3 regions of the Janthinobacterium sp. KBS0711 genome follow, and region 1 is predicted to be linked to each of the others. Evidence: predicted binding sites of a transcription regulator. Region 1 holds the regulator's gene; each other region holds the start of a gene.
What was found. The regulator sigma-54, encoded in region 1, starts transcription at its own class of promoters, with help from an activator protein. The targets are predictions, from matches to a motif close to TGGCANGNAANCTGCTTT.
Positions count from the first base shown of each region.

Region 2: urtA (urea ABC transporter substrate-binding protein) is a predicted target of sigma-54. The motif match lies at 923-940, and genes of this name have one in related genera.
Region 3: VM94_RS13535 (EDSAP-1 family PEP-CTERM protein) is a predicted target of sigma-54. The motif match lies at 1,040-1,057, and genes of this name have one in related genera.

Region 1 is NZ_LBCO01000002.1:96,234-98,502, forward strand. Features, by position in the region: gene lptB (LPS export ABC transporter ATP-binding protein) at 1-387, shown strand, start outside; gene VM94_RS00490 (RNA polymerase factor sigma-54) at 392-1,870, shown strand; gene hpf (ribosome hibernation-promoting factor, HPF/YfiA family) at 1,940-2,269, shown strand, end outside.
Region 2 is NZ_LBCO01000024.1:295,634-297,902, forward strand. Features, by position in the region: gene VM94_RS13945 (DUF4349 domain-containing protein) at 1-413, shown strand, start outside; gene VM94_RS13950 (hypothetical protein) at 489-683, opposite strand; gene urtA (urea ABC transporter substrate-binding protein) at 993-2,246, shown strand.
Region 3 is NZ_LBCO01000024.1:213,465-215,733, forward strand. Features, by position in the region: gene VM94_RS13535 (EDSAP-1 family PEP-CTERM protein) at 1-966, opposite strand, end outside; gene VM94_RS13540 (glycosyltransferase) at 1,155-2,269, opposite strand, start outside.

The DNA.
Region 1 (2,269 bases):
ATCGAGGAGCGCCTGGATAAACTGCTGGCCGACTTGCAGATTGAAAAGCTGCGCGAGAACCAGGCCCTGTCCCTGTCGGGCGGTGAGCGCCGCCGCGTGGAAATCGCCCGCGCGCTGGCCACCGATCCCCGTTTCGTGTTGCTCGACGAGCCGTTCGCCGGCGTCGATCCGATCGCCGTGATCGAGATCCAGCGCATCGTGCGCTTCTTGAAGGAGCGCAATATCGGCGTGCTGATCACCGATCATAATGTGCGCGAGACGCTGGGTATTTGCGACCGTGCCTATATCATCAACCAGGGCTCGGTGCTGGCGTCGGGACGCCCCGACGACATCATCGCGAACGAGTCGGTACGCCGGGTCTATCTGGGCGAACACTTCCGCATGTAAGCCAATGAAACAATCATTGCAGCTGCGCACTTCGCAGCACCTGGCACTGACGCCGCAGTTGCAGCAATCGATACGCCTGTTGCAATTGTCTACCCTGGAATTGCACCAGGAGCTAGAGCAACTGCTGACGGACAATCCCCTGCTCGAGCGCCTCGACGATCCGCTCGACCGCTCCTTGCGCCTGCTGTCGGACGGCGCCTTGAGTTCCACGGCCGCGCCGGCTGAAGCGCCGCCCCAGCCGCCAGGCCAGGAAGCGCCCGCGGCGCCGGCCGAAGCGGAAACCTTTGACGGCGAGGCGGGCGAGAGCCCGGCCGCGGCGGACGGCGGCGACAGCGACTGGAGCGAGGCGAGCCGGGGCAAGGCGCCCGACGATGAAGATTCCCGTCCGCAACTGGAAGCCCATCACTGCACCCTGCGCGAACACCTGATGGAACAGATGCGCGTGACGGTGCTCGAATTGCGCGACCGCGCGCTGGTCGAGCTGATCATCGACGCGCTCGACGACAATGGCTACCTGGAAGAGTCGCTCGACGACATCCTGGCGCGCCTGCCGGAAGAGCTGGAAATCGACGCCGACGAGATGCGCACGGCCTTGTCGCTGCTGCAAAGTTTCGATCCGCCCGGCGTGGGCGCGCGCAATGCGTCCGAATGCCTGGCGCTGCAGATCAAGCGCTTGCCGCACATCGCCATGGTGACGCGGCGCATGGCTCTCGTCATCGTGGAAAAGCACCTGGCCTGGTTTGCCCAGCGCGATTTCAACAAGCTGAAAAAAGCCCTCGATTGCGACGATGAAGACTTGCGCGAAGCGCAGACGGTGATTCGCCAGTGCAATCCGCATCCGGGCGCCGTGTTCGCCTCGGACGTGTCCGATTACGTGGTGCCCGACGTCGTCGTCAAGCGCGCGCGCAATGGCTGGCAAGTCACCTTGAACAACGATGTGATGCCGCGCCTGCGCGTCAACGCCATGTATGCCAACCTGCTCAAGCAGGGCAAGGGCGAGGGCGCCATGGGCGCACAGTTGCAGGAAGCCAAGTGGCTGATCAAGAATATGCGCCAGCGTTTCGACACGATCCTGCGCGTGGCACAGGCGATAGTAGAAAGACAAAAGAACTTTTTCTCGCACGGGGCCGTTGCCATGCGCCCCCTTGTGCTCCGTGAAATAGCTGATACACTGGGTTTACACGAGAGTACTATCTCGCGGGTAACAACTCAAAAGTACATGCTGACCCCGCACGGCATGTTCGAGTTGAAATATTTCTTTGGTAGCCACGTCGCCACCGAAGCGGGGGGCGAAGCGTCATCGACGGCGATACGGGCATTGATCGTGCAACTGACAGGAGCAGAAGACCCTAAAAATCCTTTATCCGACAGTAAGATTGCGGACATGCTGGGGGAACAAGGCATGGTGATTGCGCGACGTACTGTTGCCAAATACCGGGAAGCGTTGAAAATTCCGCCAGTGAGCCTGCGTAAGTGTTTGTAAGTTTTTTTCGGTTCCTCTGCGGGCCGGATAGGATGGACCGCACGAACCCGATCATCTTTAGGAGTGTGTATGAATCTCACCATCAGCGGACATCATCTCGAAGTGACACCAGCCATCCGTGAATACGTACAAACGAAGCTGGAACGCGTGAAACGTCATTTCGATCAAGTTATCGATATCGCCGTGATTCTGACCGTGGATAACCTCAAAGAGAAAGAAAAACGTCAAAAGGCCGAAGTCAACCTGCGTTTAAGTGGCAAAACCGTCTATGTGGAAAGCCTGGCACAAGACCTGTATGCCGCGATCGATGCCCTGATCGACAAGCTCGATAGGCAAGTGATGAAATACAAAACCAAAGTGCAAGGGCACGGTAAAGAGGCGATCAAGCATCTGCCAGAC
Region 2 (2,269 bases), on a different contig from region 1:
ACCTGGGCCGACCTGTGCTCGACAGCAAGAAGCGTCTGGAGATGCTCAAACAGTACCAGGCGCAATTGCAGGATCTGGAAAAACGCTCGGGTGCGAACGTCGACGCCCTCATCAAGGTGACCAAGGAGTTGGCCACCGTGCAAGTGGAACTGGAGCAGGCGACGGCGGCCAACGCGCTGTTGATGCAGCGCATCGATACGGACTTGCTGAACGTGGCCATCAGCGCCGAAGGCAAGCAATCGTTCTGGACGCCCGTCAAGCGGTCGCTGGGCAATTTTACGGACAACCTGTCGGAAGGCGTGGCCAACGCCATCACGGCCATGGCGTACATCCTGCCGTGGCTGATCGCTTTCGTGCTGTTGTTCCCGCTGGGCCGCAAGGGCTGGCGTCGTTTGCGCGGCATCAAGCGCTAGGCACGCGCCGCAGACGTGAACAGGGCCTGCGCGCGGCAGGCCCTGGAGCGGCGTTACATGCTTGCCGCAACTTGATCAAGCGTGATGGTTCGCCGTGTTGGCAGACACGACTTCGGCCGCTTTTTTCGGACGTTTCTTGATATTGCTGCCGGTACTGCCTTCATCGTCGACCTTGACCTGGCTCGTGCTGACGCCACCCGCCGGGGCCGTAGGTGCGGCGCATGCGCTCAACAGCAACAGGGCGCATACGCCCGCGATCATATTTTTCATGAGTGAACTACCTAAGTAAGTGAAGTAAAGGGAAAGAAGCAAGTACCACGCTGATTTCATGTTTACTTACGCCGCCAGGCAATGCGGCGCAAGAGAGTCATATCTTAGTGCGCTTATCAAGAAAGCTCAATTAGTTTTTAGATAATTCCGGATTCCCCAGGAAGTGGCGCTGCTGCACCAAAACGGTGGGCCGCGCGCCGCCCTGTCGCCCCGTCCCCGCCACTCCAGGGCAATGTGCCTGGCATGCATTCTGCTTTAACAACATCGCAGACCCAGCTCGACCCCCACGAACCCATCACAGGAGTCCCCATGTCACGACGCATCATCCTGAAAGCGGCCGCCGCCGGCGCACTGGCCCTGGCCACGTCCATCACCATGCAGGCAGCCTTGGCCGCCGATACGATCAAGGTGGGCATTTTGCATTCCCTGTCAGGCACCATGGCCATTTCCGAAACGTCGCTGAAAGACGTGGCCTTGATGACGATCGCCGAGATCAATGCCAAGGGTGGCGTGCTGGGCAAGAAGCTGGAAGCCGTCGTCGTCGACCCGGCGTCGAACTGGCCTTTGTTTGCGGAAAAAGCGCGCCAGCTGGTGGCGCAGGATAAGGTTGCCGTCGTGTTCGGCTGCTGGACGTCCGTGTCCCGTAAATCGGTTTTGCCTGTGTTCAAGGAACTCAACAGCCTGCTGTTTTATCCGGTGCAATACGAGGGCGAGGAACTGGAAAAGAACGTGTTTTATACGGGCGCCGCACCGAATCAGCAGGCCATTCCCGCCGTCGAATACCTGATGAGCAAGGATGGCGGCGGTGCCAAGCGCTTCGTGCTGCTGGGCACGGATTACGTGTATCCGCGCACCACCAACAAGATCCTGCGCGCCTTTCTGAAAAGCAAGGGTGTCAAGGATAGCGATATCAGCGAGGTCTACACGCCGTTCGGCCATGCCGACTATCAAACCATCGTTGCCAACATCAAGAAGTTTTCCACGGGCGGCAAGACGGCCGTCATTTCCACCATCAATGGCGATTCGAACGTGCCGTTCTACAAGGAACTGGGCAATGCCGGCTTGAAAGCCACGGACGTACCCGTCGTCGCGTTTTCCGTGGGCGAGGAAGAGCTGCGCGGCATCGATACCAAGCCCTTGCTTGGCCACCTGGCGGCGTGGAATTATTTCGAGTCCGTCAAGAATCCCGTGAATACGGCTTTCATCAAACAGTGGAAAGCCTATGCCGTGGCGCAAAAGCTGCCGAACGCGGGTTCGGTGGTGACGAACGACCCGATGGAAGCGACCTATGTCGGCATCCACATGTGGGCGCAAGCCGTGGAAAAAGCCAAGTCGACGGACACGGACAGGGTGATCGCCGCCATGGCCGGCCAGAGCGTGAAAGCGCCATCGGGCTTCACCCTGACCATGGACGCCACCAATCACCATTTGCACAAGCCCGTGATGATCGGCGAGATCAAGGCCGATGGGCAATTCAATGTCGTGTGGAAAACCAAGGAACCGATACGTGCCCAGCCGTGGAGCCCGTTTATCAAGGGGAATGAGGGCAAGCAGAAGTTATGAGTTAGCGGCCAAAAGGCCGGGGT
Region 3 (2,269 bases), on a different contig from region 1:
GCGGCGGGCATAGCCCAGGCCAGCCAGGCCCAGGCCCAGCAAGGCCAAGGTGCCTGGTTCTGGTGTTGCCGCCTGTTTCACCAAGTCCACGCTTTCTACTGCATTCAAGGTCAAGGTGTAGTTGCCGGCCGTTAAAGCATTGCTGACGGAGCTGAAGTTGCTGCCGCAGGCCGTCCCCACGCCGGTGCCCGTGGGCGTGCCGCAGCCGGAAGGGTCGTAGGTGAACAGGTTGCCGCGCGTCAGGAAGTTGGTCGCCAGACTGGTGTTCAGGTTGGCGCCGTCGGCGTTTTCAGTGCCGCCGAAGATGCCCGAGCCGATCACGCCGTCTGGCGTCCAGTTGAACACCGTCAGGCCGGCCGCGTCCGTGATGGTGAAGGTGACGACCAGGTTGGCCGTGGCGGTGGACAGCTGCCCGACCGTGCTTTGCAGGAAGACCTGCATGAAGGGCGACGCCAGGAAATCAAAGCTCAAGGTTGCCGTGGGCGAGCCGACGACGAAATCGACCGAGAAGCCAGTGGTCGAGCCGTTGCGCCCGGACGCATCGGCCGTGCCGGCAGGCCCGTCAAGGTGAGCTTCGGCCACGTTCACTGCCTGGGTGGAGGTGGAGCCCGGGGGGAACGAAGGGAACTGTGTGCTGACGATTTGCGCATCGCCGCGTGAATAGTTGCCTGCTGGGCCTTGTTGCGTGAAGTCGTTTTCGCCCTTGATGACAGGGCCGACGTTGGCGCGTGGGGCATCGAGCGAACCGGCGCCGCCATTGATGACGCTCACGCCATTCAGGGTGGCCGTGCTGCGCGAGATGGTGGTGCTGTTGGCTACCGTGATCTGGCCCGTCGGCACGGCGATCACCAGGCCGAAGATGTTGTTGTACGAATAGCCGTAGGCGCCCGCCTGTGCGCTACCGGCGGCGCACAGCAGGGCCAGTGCCGCTGTGGCCGGGAGCAGTTTCAGTTTCGAGAGTTTCATTGTATTCACCTCGTGGTTGAGTGAGTCTGGAAGTCTTGCCTGAGACCTGTCGGCAGGTGCTCATGGCCAGTACCTAGCGACTTCCATGCCAACGCATGAGGTTCTTTTGAAATCAATGGCTTGGCGTGCTTTTGTTGACGCTGTGCAGGCTTTGCTAGACACGCTGTAAGAAAAACCGACGCCGCCCTTCAAGGCTGTCCGCCTTGTGGCAACGAACCCAGCAGGACGTGTATATGCGGCAGCAAGCGTTGCCCTGGAACATAGTCGCGCATGGCCGTGGCCAGCTGACGCGCCGCCAGCTTGGCCCGGCCATCGTCGAGCATGCGCGTGGCGGCATGGCGCAGAGTGGTTTCCTGGAAGCGGTCGGCGCGCAGCAGCAGGCCGGCGCCGGCACCCACGATGCCGTGCATGTTGAGGAATTGGTCGAGGTTGCCGGCGATGCCGATGACGGGCACGCCTGCTGCCAGCGCCTGCTGGCTGGTGGGGCTGCCGCCGTTGCAGATCACCAGGCTGGCGCGCCGGGCAGCTGCGTCGCCCGGCAGAAAGGGCGCGACATAGGCATTCGGCGGCACGGCGTCGACGCGGATGGTGCCGGCCGTGGCCGCCAATACGGTGACGGGCAGGGGCGCCAGCGCGCGCAGCACGCGCGGCAGCAATGTTCCCTGACCGGAACTGCCCAGGGTGACATAGATAATGGGCCGTCCGCTGCTCAGTTCCGGGCGCTGCCACCAGTCTGGCAAGTCGAGCGGCGGCGCCCAGATGATGGGACCCAGATAGTCGTGCGTGGACGGCATGCCGTGCGGCGGGAACAGTTGCGGAATATCCGCATACAAGGTGCGGTCGGCATCCGTATAGATGCGCCGCAGGTCGCTGCCCAGGGATGGCAGGCCATGGCGGCGGCGCACGCGGTTCAGGGGCACGGCGTGCGAGGCGAAGGCCAGCGGGCGGATCAGGCGGAACAGGGGATCGGCCAGCCAGACGGGCAGCACGCCCGTCAGGGGCAGGCTGGGCACCGTATAGTGCTGGCGCACCCAGGGGCTCCAATAGGCATTGCTGACGGTCATGTAGGGAATGCGCTGCAGGCGCGCGCTGACCGATAGCGACAAACGGAAGTCGCCGATCACGAGATCGGGCTGGACGGTGTTGAGCAGGCGCAGGTCGTCTTCCACATAGGCGTGCAGGGTGCTTTCGGTATACACGGGCTTGCCGTGCGCCAGCGCCTGCAGAAATTGCAGCGATGAAATACTGTCGATGCGCCAGCGGCGGAAGGGGGCTTGCTTGAAACAAAAGTCATACCCATCGG